One region of the Arthrobacter sp. 10N410 genome, then DNA from elsewhere that is predicted to be linked to it. Evidence: riboswitches for the same ligand, from Rfam matches in the RefSeq annotation. Region 1 holds a riboswitch; the other holds the start of a gene.
The links. A riboswitch is a leader RNA that binds a small molecule or an ion and turns the genes downstream of it on or off. The one in region 1 is predicted to bind S-adenosylmethionine.
Positions count from the first base shown of each region.

Region 2: linked by a shared signal. The riboswitch ahead of AC1DB8_RS04415 (aminotransferase class V-fold PLP-dependent enzyme) and the one ahead of AC1DB8_RS00220 (DUF1737 domain-containing protein) in region 1 are both predicted to bind S-adenosylmethionine.

Region 1 covers NZ_JBFTIP010000001.1:43,015-50,712, forward strand. Annotated here, with positions in the region: gene AC1DB8_RS00190 (ABC transporter ATP-binding protein) at 1-753, shown strand, start outside; gene AC1DB8_RS00195 (energy-coupling factor transporter transmembrane component T family protein) at 750-1,553, shown strand; gene AC1DB8_RS00200 (UDP-N-acetylglucosamine 1-carboxyvinyltransferase) at 1,650-3,173, shown strand; gene AC1DB8_RS00205 (glutamate--cysteine ligase 2) at 3,235-4,443, shown strand; gene AC1DB8_RS00210 (O-succinylhomoserine sulfhydrylase) at 4,440-5,648, opposite strand; gene AC1DB8_RS00215 (rhodanese-like domain-containing protein) at 5,645-6,091, opposite strand; gene AC1DB8_RS00220 (DUF1737 domain-containing protein) at 6,088-6,405, opposite strand; SAM riboswitch class IV at 6,420-6,534, opposite strand; gene AC1DB8_RS00225 (aminodeoxychorismate lyase) at 6,656-7,633, opposite strand.
Region 2 covers NZ_JBFTIP010000001.1:931,943-939,640, reverse strand. Annotated here, with positions in the region: gene aroA (3-phosphoshikimate 1-carboxyvinyltransferase) at 1-220, shown strand, start outside; gene rsgA (ribosome small subunit-dependent GTPase A) at 204-1,319, shown strand; gene hisN (histidinol-phosphatase) at 1,388-2,200, shown strand; SAM riboswitch class IV at 2,290-2,403, shown strand; gene AC1DB8_RS04415 (aminotransferase class V-fold PLP-dependent enzyme) at 2,438-3,865, shown strand; gene AC1DB8_RS04410 (class I SAM-dependent methyltransferase) at 3,938-4,729, shown strand; gene AC1DB8_RS04405 (Nramp family divalent metal transporter) at 4,825-6,120, shown strand; gene AC1DB8_RS04400 (metal-dependent transcriptional regulator) at 6,131-6,844, shown strand; gene AC1DB8_RS04395 (fluoride efflux transporter FluC) at 6,845-7,294, shown strand; gene AC1DB8_RS04390 (fluoride efflux transporter FluC) at 7,291-7,662, shown strand; gene AC1DB8_RS04385 (MFS transporter) at 7,659-7,698, opposite strand, start outside.

The sequences.
Region 1 (7,698 bases):
GCCGGCCAGCTGCTGCTGGCCGCAGAGGAACTGGCCGTGTCCCGCGAACGGCCCCGCCGCACCGGTTTGCTGCGGGGCTTCAGCACGGTAACACCCGTCCCGGTGCAGTCCGGCATCACGGCCCGGGTCCGGTCCGGCCAGGCGTTGACCGTCACCGGCCCCAACGGTTCCGGGAAGTCGACCTTCGCCCTGACCCTGGCAGGCCTGCTCTCCCCGGTCTCCGGCGCGGTGTCCGCCACCACCGAGCTGAGCGCCGGCGCAGGCATCGATCCGTACAAATGGAGGGCCCAGCAGTTGATCGCCAGGATCGGCACGGTGTTCCAGGAACCCGAGCACCAGTTCGTCACCGGCAGGGTGCTGGACGAACTGATGTTCGGTCCCCGTCAGCTGGGCCGCGGCGAAGAACGGGTCGAGGAGCTGCTGGAACGGCTCCGGCTCCGCGAGCTCGTGGATGCCAACCCCTACACGCTCTCCGGCGGCGAGAAACGGCGGCTCTCCGTGGCCACCGTGCTGGCTGCCCACCCGCAGGTGCTGGTGCTGGACGAACCCACCTTCGGCCAGGACGCCAACACCTGGGCGGAACTGGCCTCCTTCCTCTCCGAGCTTCTCGACGCCGGGACCGCGGTGGTCTCGGTGACCCACGACGCGGAGTTCAGCGAGGTCCTGGGCGGCACCGAGCTGAAGCTCGGCGCACCGCAGTCGGGCGCGCCGGGACTACCCGGCAGGACGAATCCGGGGGTGGCGGCGCCATGAGGGACGCCCTGACCCTGCGCGGAAACCACGCTCTGCTGACCCGCGCCAACCCGCTGGCGAAATTCTCCGGCGTCGTGCTCATCACGGTCGCGCTGGCGCTGTCCATCGACTGGGTGTCCGCGTCCGTGGCGCTCGCCTTCGAACTGCTGCTGTTCCCGCTGGCGGGCCTGACCCTGGCCCTGCTCTGGCAGCGCGGCTGGCCGCTGATCCTCGCGGCCGCCGTGGGCGGCTGGAGCACCGCGATCCTGGCCCCGGACCACGGCAGGATACTGCTCGACGTCGGCGTCTGGTCCATCAGCGAGGGCTCGCTGCAGCTCGGGCTGGGCTTCCTGCTGCGCGGCCTCGCGATCGCGCTACCGGCGGTGCTGCTGATGAGCTGCACCGACCCCACGGACCTGGCCGACGCCCTGGCGCAGCAGGCGAAGCTGCCGCACCGTTTCGTGCTCGGCACCCTGGCCGCGATGCGGCTGGTGGGGCTCATGGCCGAGGAATGGCAGACCATCGGCATGGCCCGGCGAGCCCGCGGTGTCGGCTCGCACGGAAACCCGGTGCAGCGGCTCAGGGCCACGCTGGGGCAAAGCTTCGGGTTGATGGTCCAGGCCGTCCGCCGCGCCTCCCGGCTCGCCGTGACCATGGAAGCACGGGGCTTTGGCGGCGCGCAGCGGACCTGGGCCCGGAAGGCGACGTTCAGCCGGCTGGACGCGTGGGTGGTTCTCGGGGGCCTGCTGATCTCAGGTGCCGCCGTGGCCGCAGCCGTCGCTGCCGGGACGTGGAACATGGTGTTCCTCGGCCAGCAGTAGCCGCTACATATCGCACGAGATGGATATTCTGTGAGCTTTATTGCAGTTCTGGGGATTTGGCCCGTCAAAATAGCTCATCCGTGATATTTATTGCATATGACTCAACAGACTGCTGAATATGTCGGCGCCGTACTCCGGGACGCCCGCGGCGAGAAGGGCTGGACCCAGGGACAGCTCGCGGCCGAGCTGGGAACCAGCCAGAGCGCCATCGCCCGGATGGAGCAGGGCAAGCAGAACCTGAGCCTGAAAATGATTGAGCGGCTCGAATCCATTTTCGGCCGCGCCATCGTCAAAGTCGGCCGGCCGCAGATGACCCACCTGCGGGTGGAGGGCGGCCGCACGCTCTCCGGCGCCGTGGACGTCAACAGCAGCAAGAACGCCGGCGTCGCGCTGCTGTGCGCGAGTCTCATCAACCGCGGCACCACCGTCCTGCGGCGGCTGGCCCGGATCGAAGAGGTCAACCGGATCGTGGAGGTCCTGACCAGCATCGGCGTCGAGTGCACCTGGCTCGACGCGAACGACCTGCAGATCCGCCGACCGGCCGTGCTGGACCTCGACTCGATGGACGTCGAGGCCGCCCGCCGCACCCGCAGCGTCATCATGCTCCTCGGCCCGTTGCTCGATGAGTCCAGCGAATACCGGCTGCCCTACGCCGGTGGCTGCGACCTTGGCACCCGCACCGTGGAGCCGCACATGCAGGCCCTGCGCCAGTTCGGCCTCAGCGTCGAGGCGAAGTCCGGCTTCTACAGCGTGCAGGCACCGCCCGCAGACGGCCACGACCGTTCCTTCGTCCTGAGCGAGCGCGGCGACACCGTGACCGAAAACGCCATCATGGCCGCCGCCCACCGCCGCGGCACCACCATCATTCGCAACGCCAGCCCAAACTACATGGTCCAGGACCTCTGCTTCTACCTGCAGATGCTGGGCGTGGAGATCGACGGCGTGGGAACCACGACGCTGAAGATCGTCGGCCGCCCGTCGATCGACGCAGACATCGAGTATTTCCCGTCCGAGGACCCGATCGAGGCGATGAGCCTGATCACCGCCGGCATCGTGACCAACTCCGAAGTCACGATCCGCCGCGTCCCGATCGAGTTCATGGAGATCGAACTGGCGACCCTCGAGCAGATGGGCCAGCGGCTGGAGGTATCCGCGGAGTATCTTGCCCGCAACGGCCGCACCCGGCTGGTGGACGTCACCACCAAACCCTCCGAGCTGCGGGCGCCAACGGACAAGATCCACCCGATGCCGTTCCCCGGCCTGAACATCGACAACCTGCCGTTCTTCGCCGTCATCGCCGCCAACGCCCACGGCCAGACGATGATCCATGACTGGGTCTACGAGAACCGGGCCATCTACCTGACCGAGCTGAACAAGCTGGGCGCCCAGGTCCAGCTGCTGGATCCGCACCGGATCTACGTCAACGGGCCCACCAAGTGGCGGGCCGCGGAAGTCGGCTGCCCGCCGGCCCTGCGCCCGGCTGCCTGCCTGCTGCTGGCCATGCTCGCCGCGCGGGGCGTGTCAGAGCTGCGCAACATTTACGTGATCGAACGCGGCTACGAGGACCTGGCCGAGCGGCTTAACACCATCGGCGCCAAGATCGAGTATTTCCAGGACTGAATCGTCTGAGCGGCGATTTTGGGGTAGCGCGCCGGGGCGGGTGCTGACGCACAATGGTTGCATGCGCACCTTTGGCGTAGAGGAGGAACTGCTGATCGTGGATCCCGTTACCGGGGTCCCGCTGGCACTGGCCGACGCACTGTTGCGCGGACTGAAACCCGCCACCGCGGCAGCGGCCGCGGCGTCTGCCGCGGATCCGAACCACGATGACTCGGGCTTCAGTTTCGAGCTCAAGCTGGAGCAGATCGAGACCCAGACCGTGCCCTGCCTTGACCACAGCGCGCTGCTCCAGCAAATCAGGCAGTCCCGGGCTTTCGCGGGCCGCGTAGCCCGGATGCACGGAGCCCGGGTGGCAGCCCTGGCCACATCGCCGCTGGCAGCTGCCACCCACACGACGCCCAACCCGCGGTACGCCACCATGCAGAAGCGCTTCGGCCTTACGGTGCAGGAGCAGCTGACGTGCGGCTTCCACGTCCATACCTTCATCGAGTCCCCGGAGGAGGGCGTCGCCGTCCTCGACCGGATCCGGGACAAACTGGCGGTGCTGATCGCGCTCAGCGCCAACTCACCCTTTTGGAACGGGACGGAGACCGGCTTCGAAAGCTACCGCACCCAGGCCTGGAACCGCTGGCCGGCGGCGGGGCCCTCCATGATATTTGGGAGCCTTCCGGTCTACCGGCGGGTGGTCACGAGGCTGCTGGAAAGCGGGGTGCTGTTCGACGAAGGGATGATCTATTTTGATGCCCGGCTGGCCCGGCACCACCCCACTGTGGAGGTCCGGGTCGCGGATGTCTGCCTGCGGGCGGAGGACGCGGCGCTGATCGCGGTGCTGGTGCGCGCCCTCGTGGAGTCCGCCAGCCGGGAGTGGCGCGACGGTGTGGATCCGGCCCCGGTGCCGACGGTCCTGCTAAAAATGGCCGCGTGGCAGGCCAGCAACTGCGGGCTGCGCGGCGAGCTGCTGGACTTCGGCAGCTTCCGTCCCGCTCCCGCCGGCGAGGTGGCGCACGCCCTGGTCGACTTCGTGGCCCCCGTCCTAGCGGAGCAAGGGGAGCTGGACCTGGTGCGCCGCGGCGTGGACCGCGTCCTGGCGCACGGCACGGGCTCGCAGTTGCAGCGCCAGGCGCTCTGCGCTCCGGGGCTGGACACCCCCTCCGACGACGCCGGCCTGGCCGCCGTCGTCGCCCATGCCGTGCGGGTCACGATGCACGGTGCGGACGCCGAGGGAATGTCAGAACCGGCCCCCGTGCTTTCGCGGGTGCGCCGGGGCTAGACCTGCTTGAGCGCCTGCCCGAGGTCGCGGATCAGGTCCTCGACGTCTTCCAGCCCCACCGAGAGCCGCACGACGCCGTCGCTCAGCCCGATAGCCGCGCGCCCCTCCGGGCCCATGGCGCGGTGCGTGGTGGTGGCCGGATGCGTGATCAGGGACTTTGAATCACCGAGGTTGTTGGAAATATCGATGATCCGCAACGCGTCCAGCAGCGCGAACGCGGCTTCCTTGGCGGAGCGGCCGGGCGAGGGCGAAAGCTCCAGAGTCAACACCGTGCCGCCGGCTTTCATCTGCCTGGCGGCCAGCTCGTACTGCGGGTGGGACGGCAGCAGCGGGTACTTAACCCAGCTGACCGCGGGCTGGGCCTCCAGCCATTCGGCCAGCCGAAGCGCCGAGGCGGACGAGTGGTTCACCCGCAGGGCCATCGTCTCCAGTCCCTTACTCAGCACCCAGGCGTTGAAGGCGGACAATGCCGGGCCGGTGTGGCGCATGAGCTGCTTGACCGGGCCCTCGATGAATTCCCGGGTGCCCAGGATCGCGCCGCCGAGCACCCGGCCCTGGCCATCGATGTGCTTGGTGCCGGAGTACACGACCACGTCCGCGCCCAGCTCCCCGCACCGCTGCAGCAGGGGAGTGGCGAAGACGTTGTCCACCACCACGGTCGCACCGGCGGCGTGCGCCAGTTCGCTCACGGCGGCGATGTCCACAATTTCCTGCATGGGGTTCGAGGGAGATTCGAAGAACACGGCCGTCGTCGGCACGGCCAGCGCCGACCGCCACTGCTCGAGGTCCGGGCCGTCCACGAAGACTGTCTCCACGCCCCAGCGCGGCAGGATCTCATTGAGGATGACGAAGCAGGATCCGAAGAGCGAGCGGGCGGCGACCACGCGGTCGCCGGCCCCCAGCAATGCCCCGAGAGCGGTGAACACCGCAGACATGCCCGACGCCGTCGCAAAGCACGCCTCGGTTCCCTCCAACAGCCGGAGGCGTTCCTGGAAGGTGGCCACCGAGGGGTTGCCGTAGCGGGAATAGACAAACCGTTCGTCCTCGCCGGTGAAGGCGCGCTCAGCCGCGGCGGCGGATTCGTAGACGAAGCCCGAGTTCAGGAAGATCGGTTCGGTGGTTTCCTGGAACCCGGTGCGGTCGAGTCCGCCGCGGACGGCCTGGGTGTCCGGGCTCCAGCCCTGGGCATCGGGATTGAAGCTCACTTAGTGCTTTCCAGGTTGGTCGGCAGGCCGTGGTTCTTCCAGCCGTTCACGGTCCGGGCGCCGGTCGGGCCCGGTTCGCCTTCGAAGCCCTCGAGGACGTTGTAGGCGGTGAAGCCGGCCGCCGTGGCGGCGTTCGCGGCGGCGACCGAGCGGGCGCCGGAACGGCACAGGAAGATGAGCTCGGCCGCCGTGGCGCCAGGCGCGTGCTGCCGCAGTTGCCGCTGGAGTTGCCGCTGCAGTTGCTCCAGGAAGTGCGGGTTGGGGGCTCCGCCGGCCAGGGTCCACTGGACGAACAGCGGATCCTGCCGGTCTTCGGTGCCGGCCCCGGTGACCGGGACGCCGATCTGCGACCATTCCGCCTCGGTGCGGACGTCCACCAGGATGGCGCCCGCCCCGACCTTGGCCCAGGCTTCCTGCGGGCTCAGGTCTCCGGCGTAACTCATGCGTGGCCCTCGCCGGTGAACTCGGCGCCGTCGAGCTCATCCACCGCGTTGGCGACGGCGGCGTCGGCGCTCGCGATCGCGGCCGGCAGCACGACGGCCTGGGCCACGATCACGGTGCTGCCGTTGAAGGTGGCGGAGGGGCTGCCGTGCAGGACGTAGCCCTCGGCCAGGGCGGCCGAAACGCGCTCGCAGAAGCTGCGGTCATCGGGCCCGGTGAACAGCCGGTACGCCAGTCTTTCCTCGGCGGGTCCGGGTGCGGCGGGGGATTGGGCGGGGGCTGTGGCGGGCACAGCGGGTGCGGATGCGTCGGGCACGACGGATCTCCTTACTTTCACGCTTGCAGCTCGAATGGTCGATATGCCGAGTATTCACCTGAGGCACCCCGCCGCGAAAGGGAGGGTTGCCGACCGGCCAGTCAGGGCTTGGCGCCGGGTCTCATTACTCCCCAAAAACGTAGCACTTACGACGCCGGCGGCACCGGCGGCGTCGTCATGTTAAGTCACGCGGACGCTGGCATGGCACCTTTCCGGGGGCGGAGCAGCATCACCCGGGACCGGCCGGCTCCTACTCGATCGTGGCGAACAGTTCGTTGAGCTCGGCCGTGAGCTGCCGCCGCAGTTCGGGGGTGCCGATCTCCTTGCCGTCGATGTGGTTCACCGGGGCGAGGAGCCGGATGCTTGAGATGAGCCAGACGGCGTCGGCGTCGTACAGATCGGCAGGTACCAGCGGGCCGTAGCCGAGCTCCCACCCGGCGGCCTTGGCCGCGGTGAACAGGGCGCCCTGCGAGGTGCCCGGGAGGATTCCGCTGTCCAGCTGCGGGGTGATCAGCCGGCGCACGGTGCGGACGCCGCCCGCGCCGTCGTCGCTGGTCTCCAGGTGCGCCAGCAGCACGGTCGACGTCGGGCCCTCCAGGACCCGGCCGTCGGCGGAGGTGAAGATGACGTCGTCCGCGCCCTGGTGGTGGGCGTACCGGAGCGCCGCCATGTTGACCGCGTAGGACAGGGTCTTGGCGCCCAGCAGCAGCCACGGGGCGCGTTCGCCCACCTCGCTGTCGTAGCCGCGGTCCAGCAGGATGACGTCGATGCCGGTCTCGCGCTGCCGGCGGCCGGCTTCCGGCGGCGGCGAGGCCTGCACCCAGCACGTCGGCGTGGCCGCGCCCTCCACGCCGCGGCTGGCGAGCAGCTTCACCACGACCTCGTCCGCTCCGCCGGCCCCGTCGCCGGCGGCTCCGACCGCCGTGGCGGCCCGGCCGCGGTATTCGCTGACCGCGGTCTCGATCGCGCGCCGCCAGGCGTCCTCCGCCGGGATGTCCAACTCCAGCGCGCGCGCCGAGCCGGCCAGCCGGGTCAGGTGGGCCTGCAGCTTGCGCGGGCGTCCCCCCACCACCAGCAGCGACTCGAAAACGCCGTCGCCGCGGGTGGCACCCTGGTCGGTGGCCATCAGCTGCGGCTTGGACGAGTCGGCGACGCGGCCCTTCTCAAACGCGGGATCGAGGAACACCAGCACTGTCGCGCGGGCCGGAACAGAGGCGGGGGTAGTCATGCCTTCAGCTTAGTGCGGCCCGGGTCGGGATAAGCTGTGCGGGTTGCCCGTTCCGGAACTGTTCC
Region 2 (7,698 bases), 890 kb from region 1:
CATTAGGCCGGCGAAGCTGCACGGCGGCGTCGTGCACAGCTACGCGGACCACCGCATGGCCACCGCGGGCGCAATCCTCGGTCTCGCCGTCCCGGACGTGGAGGTCGAGGACATCGCCACCACGGCCAAGACCATGCCCGGCTTCCCGCAGCTGTGGGGGGCCATGCTCAGCCAGGCAAGCACCGCAGACAAGGACGCCGCCGGTGGCACGCAGCACTGACTCCTGGGACGAATCCGACGTCCGGATCCGCCCCAACAAAAAGGGCTCCCGCCCCCGCACCAAGGACCGGCCCAGCTACGACGACGCCGTCACCGGCCGGATCGTCACCGTGGACCGCGGACGCTACACCGCCGTCGTCGGCGAGGGCACCGCCGACGAACGCAAGATCATCGCGGCGCGGGCCAGGGAGCTGCGCCGCAACCCCGTAGTTGCCGGGGACTTCGTCTCGCTCGTCGGGGACGTCAGCGGCGAACCCGACACCCTGGCCCGGCTGGTCAAGATCCAGGACCGCAGGACGCTGTTGCGCCGCAGCGCGGACGACACGGACCCGATCGAACGCGCCGTCGTCGCCAACGCCGACCAGCTCGTCGTTGTCGTGGCCGCAGCCAACCCGGAACCCCGCACCGGCTTCATCGACCGCGCTCTGGTGGCCGCCTACGACGCCGGCATCGAACCGCTGCTGCTCGTCACCAAGGCCGACGTCAAGGACCCCGCCGAGCTGCTGGCCAACTACCAGCACCTGGATTTCCCGGTGATCATCTCCAAAACCGCGGATTCGGCCGCCTCCGGCATCGACGCCCGCTCCGATGACGGCCTGTCCGCCCGGCTGGACAAGGCCGCCGTGTCGCAGCTGCGGGACTACCTCGACGGGAAGGTCACCGTCATGCTGGGCCACTCCGGCGTCGGCAAATCCACCATGGTGAACGCACTCACCGGCGCCGAACGGGCCACCGGCGGCGTCAACGCGGTCACCGGCCGCGGCCGCCACACCTCCTCCTCCGCGCTGGCGCTGAAGGTCAGCGATGCGCCTGCGGGCAGCTGGATCATCGACACCCCGGGCATCCGCTCCTTCGGCCTGGCCCATGTGGACCCGGACAGGATCCTGCGTTCCTTCCCGGACCTGGCGCCCGGCACCGATGACTGCGAGCGGGGCTGCAAGCACGACGCCACCGCCGTCAATTGCGGCGTGGACGCCTGGGTGCAGGGCGGCCACGCGGGCCCGTCCGGCCCGGCCCGGCTCGCGTCGCTGCGCCGGCTGCTGGGCACCGATCCGCGGCTGGAAGCGCAGGACACCAAGGAACTCGGCAGCGTCTCATAGCCGCGTCTACTTGGCGGCAGCGACGTGGCCTCCCGGTCCGCGGCGCGTTTTGACGGTAGTTTGGAAGCATGAGCCAACCAGCTTCGAGCTACAACGATGACCTGCGCCTTGCCCATGTACTGGCAGATTCCGTAGATTCCCAGACCATGAGCCGCTTCAAGGCGCTCGACCTTCGGATCGAGACGAAGCCGGACCTGACCCCCGTCACCGACGCGGACAAGTCCGCCGAGGAAGCCATCCGCGGGCAGCTGTCCCGCTCCCGCCCGCGCGACGCCGTCCTGGGCGAGGAGTTCGGCAGCTCCGGCCACGGTTCGCGCCGCTGGATCATCGACCCGATCGACGGCACCAAGAATTTCGTCCGCGGCGTCCCGGTCTGGGCCACCCTGATCGCCCTCGTCGACGAAGGCGAACCCGTGGTGGGCGTCGTCAGCGCCCCCGCACTGGGCAAGCGCTGGTGGGCCGCAAAGGGCGCCGGCGCCTACATGGGCCGCTCACTGGCCGCCGCGACCCGGCTGCGGGTCTCCAACGTCTCCCGGCTCGCCGATGCGTCACTGTCCTATTCGAGCCTCGGCGGCTGGAAGCAGCGCGGCAACCTCGACGAGTTCCTCGGACTCACCGAGGAGGTCTGGCGTACCCGCGCCTACGGCGATTTCTGGTCCTACTGCCTCGTGGCCGAAGGCGCCGTCGACATCGCCTGCGAGCCCGAACTCAACCTCTACGACATGGCGGCGCTGGTCCCGATCGTGACGGAGGCCGGCGGCCGCTTCACCTCGCTCGAGGGAGAGGACGGCCCCTTCGGCGGCAACGCGCTGGCGACCAACTCGATCCTGCACTCCGAAGTCCTCAAGCGCCTCAACCCGGGCCTCGACGACCTGCTCTAGCCGGCCACGCCCGAGGCAGCCCGTAACACTACGCTTCATATTCCGCCCTCCCTTTTCCGTGCGACCGGCCATGTCCTAGGCTCGAAGCAGGTCACGAGTGCCAGCGCAAAACCCCGGTTTGCTGGCCGGCAACCCTCCATTCGCGGCGGGGTGCCCCGGGTGACGACCTGGCCGGTCCGGAGCGGACCCGGCAAGCGCGGATCCCCTGTGTGCGGGGTCCTTTTCGAGCGAGGTCCCATGACGACTGCCACCATCCCCACCCACACCACCAGCGCCGGCGGCCCGGAGTTCACCGACGCACGCTTCGACGCCGCCCGCCGGCCACTGTCCGCGGTTTCCGGCGCCGAAATCCTGGCCCCCCTGATCCAGGGCGGCCAGGTCCGGTACGCCAACCTGGACTACGGAGCCTCCGCCCCGGCGCTGTCCGTGGTGTCCGCCTACCTGAACGAGATCCTGCCGTACTACGCCAGCGTGCACCGCGGCGCCGGCTACGCCTCCCAACTGAGTACCTCGGTGTACGAAAACGCCCGGAACATCGTCCGCGGGTTCGTCGGCGGCCGTCCGGATGACTCCGTGATCTTCACCCGGAACACCACCGACGCACTGAACCTGCTGGCCGGCTGCCTGCCCGTCGACGACGGCCGACACACCGGCGAGGTGCTTTACCTCGACATCGAGCACCACGCCAACCTGCTGCCCTGGCAAAACGTCCCGCACCGCAGCGTCGTCGCGGCGCCCACCCTGGCCGGCACCGTGGAGCGGCTCCGGGCGGAACTCGCCCTCGGCGGAGTAAGCCTGCTCGCCGTGACCGGCGCGTCCAACGTCACCGGCGAAATCCTGCCGATCCGTGAGCTGGCCGCGCTGGCGCACGAATTCGGCGCCCGGATCGCCGTCGATGCGGCCCAGTTGGCCCCGCACCGCCGCATCAACATCGCCGCGGACGACGTCGACTACCTCGCCTTCTCCGGCCACAAGCTCTACGCCCCGTTCGGCGCCGGCGTGCTGGTGGGCCGGCCGGACTGGCTGGACGCCGGCACCCCGCACTTGGCTGGCGGCGGCGCAGTACGGGACGCACGACTCGACGCCGTCAGCTGGACCACCGGGCCGGCCCGCCACGAGGGCGGCTCCCCCAATGTCCTGGGCGCGGCCGCGCTGGCCCGCGCCAGCCAGGTTATCGAGGCGCTGGACGAGCAGCAGTGGCACGCCCACGAGGACGCCATCCGTTCCTTCCTGGTCGAGGGGCTGGAGCGGATCGACGGCGTAACGGTCCACCACATCTTCGAGGACACCGGCCGGGAAGGCGGCCCCGGGACGATCGGCGTGGTCAACTTCTCGGTCGCCGGTTACGACGCAGGCCTGGTCGCCGCATACCTGTCCGCGGAGCACGGCATAGGCCTGCGCGACGGCCGGTTCTGCGCCCACCCGCTGCTAAAACGGCTCGGCCTGCCCGCCGGTTCGCTCCGGGCCAGCTTCGGCCTCGGCTCACGGCTCAACGACGCGCAGCGGCTGCTCGCCGGGCTCCAGGAGCTGCGGCGGAACGGCCTGGGCTGGGACTACGTCGTGGACGCCGGACGCTGGGTGCCGGCCAACGACACGCGCAGCTATCCGCACTGGGCGCCGAACACGCCTGGCACCGCTGGCGCAGCCCCCTGCTCCGTCGACTGACCGGCAGCGCAGCCCGGGCCGCGTGCGGTAAATTCGACAGGTACGCACCAGAGCTGCCGAAGGAGATCGCACGTGGCACGCGGCGGCCCCAAACTGCACCACCCCGGACTGCAGGGTGGCCCAAAACTGCAGCACCAGCGGCGGCGGGAGCTCGGGCAGAGCTTCCAGGACGGCGGCGAGCACTACGACCGGGTCCGGCCCGGCTATCCGGCGGATTCGGCCGATTGGCTGATCCCGGCCGGGGCCCACGACGCCGCCGACCTGGGCGCCGGGACCGGTAAGTTCACGGCGCTCCTGGTCCAACGGGGGCTCAGGACCGTGGCCGTCGATCCGTCCCCGGACATGCTCGACCAGCTGCGCCGCGCCCTCCCGGAAGTCGCCGCCGTCGAGGGTACCGCCGAACACACCGGGCTGGCTTCGGGGGCCTTCGACCTGGTCACGGTGGCCCAGGCCTGGCACTGGTGCGATCCCCTGCTGGCCAGTACCGAGGCGGCTCGGATCCTGCGGCCGCACGGCGTTCTCGGCCTGATCTGGAACCAGCTCGACACCTCGGTCCCCTGGGTGCACAGGCTGTCCCGGATCATGCATGCGGGGGACGTCCACAAGCCCCACTTCACGCCGCCGCTGGGACCGGAATTCATCGGGCTGGAGAGTCATCTCACCCGCTGGGAGGATCCAGTAACCACGCAGGACGTCATGGAACTGACCAAATCCCGCAGCTACTACCTGCGGGCAGGCGAGAGCACCAGGGCCAAGGTGCTCGCTAACCTCGACTGGTACCTGCACGAGCACCTAGGACACACTGCCGGGCAGCTCCTGCCGCTTCCCTACCTGACGCAAAGCTGGCGTGCCGTCAAAGCCTGAGGTTCCCGCATTGCACTGACCACGCCGCGGCGCCTATTATTTCGGTGTGCCTAACTTATATTTGTAGGCACTCAGGAACTTCTTGGGAGCCCGCAGTGCTGGACGTAGCCGGACACGAACCCCTGCCCGCGGGGAAACCGCCTGCCCGCAGGATCAGGGGTAGCCGCCGGGCTTTGCTGGGCCTGCTCGGCCCGGCGTTCGTGGCTGCCATCGCCTATGTGGACCCCGGCAACGTCGCCGCCAACCTGACGGCCGGGGCACAGTACGGTTATCTGCTCGTCTGGGTCCTCGTCGCCGCCAACGTCATGGCGGTGCTGGTCCAGTACCAGTCCGCCAAGCTCGGCATCGTCACCGGCAAGAGCCTCCCGGAGATCCTCGGCGAGCGGCTCCGGCCGGCCTGGCGCCGCGCCTTCTGGGTCCAGGCCGAGATTGTGGCCGCAGCCACCGACCTCGCCGAGGTGGTGGGCGGCGCGGTGGCCTTGTACCTGCTCTTCGGCCTTCCGCTCCCCCTCGGCGCCGTCATTGTGGGCGGCATTTCGATGGCCCTGCTCGCCGTGCAGAGCCGCAACCAGCAGCGCCCCTTCGAGTTCGTCATCATGTTCCTGCTGGGCATCATCACCGTCGGGTTCCTGGCCGGACTGTTCATCAGCCCGCCGGATCCGGGCGGGTTCGTGGCCGGGCTTGTGCCTGGCTTCCAGGGCCCGGACACGGTGCTGCTGGCCGCGAGCATGCTCGGTGCCACGGTGATGCCGCACGCCATCTACGTCCACTCGGCGCTCTCCCGGGACCGGCACCGCCCGGATCCGCATCTGCATGTCCCGCCGCACGCCATTGCCCGGCTGATCAAAGCCACGCGCTGGGACGTCGTCGCGGCGCTGGCCGTCGCCGGCATCGTCAACATCGGAATGCTGCTGCTGGCCGCGTCCACGCTGGGCGGTGAAGACGGCACGGACACGATCGAGGGTGCCCACGCCGCCATCACAGCCAACCTCGGCCCGGTGGTCGGCGTGGTCTTCGCCGTCGGCCTGCTTGCCTCCGGCCTGGCCTCCACCTCGGTGGGCTGCTACGCCGGCGGAACCATCATGCAGGGCCTGCTCAAGATCCGCATTCCGCTGATGACGCGACGGGTGCTGACCCTGGTCCCCGCCGTCGTCCTGCTGGCCGTCGGCTTCGACCCCACCTGGGGGCTGGTGCTCAGCCAGGTTGTGCTCAGCTTCGGGATTCCGTTCGTGCTGGTCCCGCTCGTGGTGCTGACCAGCAGCAAGCCGCTGATGGGCCGGTTCGCGGACGGCATGACCCTGCGGGTGGCCGCCGTCGTCAGCGTGATCCTGGTAGTGGCGCTGAACCTGGTCCTGCTGTGGCTCACCTTCACCGGTGCCGCCGGACGGTAGGCTTGGGGCTGTGAAGACCAGTCCGCCCTCCTCCTCCATTGAGGACTACGTCAAGGTCATCTACTCCTTCACGGAGTGGCAGGACAAACCCATCACCTCCACCCAGCTGGCCCAGCGGCTGGGCGTCGCGAATTCCTCGGTCTCCGAGATGGTCCGCAAGCTCAAGGACCAGGGCCTGGTGGACCACAAGCCCTACAGCGCCGTAACCCTGACCGAGGACGGCGTGCGGCTGGCCCTCTCCATGGTCCGGCGGCACCGGCTGATCGAGACCTTCCTGGTCCAGGAGCTCGGCTACCGCTGGGACGAGGTCCACGACGAGGCCGAGCTGCTTGAACACGCCGTCTCGGACACCTTCATCGAGCGGATGTCCGCCAAGCTCGGCAACCCGGTCCGCGACCCGCACGGCGACCCCATTCCGGCCGAGGACGGCTCGGTCCTGATGCCGCCGGCCTACCGGATGAGCGAGCTCGACGACGGCCACACCGGCCGGATCACCCGGATCAGCGACGAAAACCCCGAGCTGCTGCGCTACCTCGCCGCCGAACAGATCGACCTGGACTCCGACGTCGAAGTCCTGGGCCGGAAGCCCTTCGGCGGCCCGCTCGTGGTCCGCATCGGCGCCCGCGGCGAGCTGCGCGAAATCGACCTCGCCGACGAGGTGGCCTCCGCGCTCTGGGTGCACAGCGACGCGGCCCATTCCGGCTGCAGCGTCGAGGGGCGCTGAATGGAAGCGTTGGATGCGGAGCGCCGCCCGGCAACGGTCGCGACGGTTCCCGGCTGGCGGGCATGGGCGGCAGTCGCCGTCGGCGGCCTGATCGGAACCGAGCTGCGCTACGGCGCGGGGCTGGTCTTCCCCGAGGCGGCAGGCGCCGTGCCGTGGACCACGCTTGCGATCAACGTCCTGGGGAGCTTTGTCCTGGCCGCCCTGACCACCATCTGGATTGCCCGGCCGCGGACAGCTTTCTGGCTCCGGGCGGGCCTCGGCCCGGGGCTCCTTGGCTCCTTCACCACCTTTTCCGCGCTGGCCCTCGCCGTCGACCAGCAGATTCGCGGCGGCTTCCACGCCGTGTGGCTCGCCTACCTCGGCTTGTCGCTGGTCCTGGGGCTCGGCGCGGCGGCGGTCGGCTGGAAATCGGGCAAAGCGCTGGCCGACCTGAGCGGCAGGGCACAGTGACCGCCGCCCTGCTGGTGGGGGTCTTCGGAGTGGCCGGCGCCCTGGCCAGGTTCGCCGTCGACTCCTGGTTCGCCCACCGGCCTGGACCCCACCCGCACTGGCCCTGGGCCACCCTGGCCGTCAACGTGGCCGGATCCTTCATCATCGGGCTGTCCCTCGGGATGACGCCGCACCTTGGGCTCGGCCCCGAGTGGCAGACGGCGGTCGCCAGCGGCCTGGCCGGAGGCCTGACCACGTTCAGTTCCTGGACCACGGCCACCATCCGGCTGGTCAGCGAAGCGCGCTACCGGGCCGCCGCCCTGAACGTGGCCGCGAACCTGGCGGCGGGGCTGGCGGCGGCCGCCGTCGGCATCGCGCTGGCCGGCTAAGCCGGCTGGGTAGGGGCGTCCCCTCCCCCACTGTCC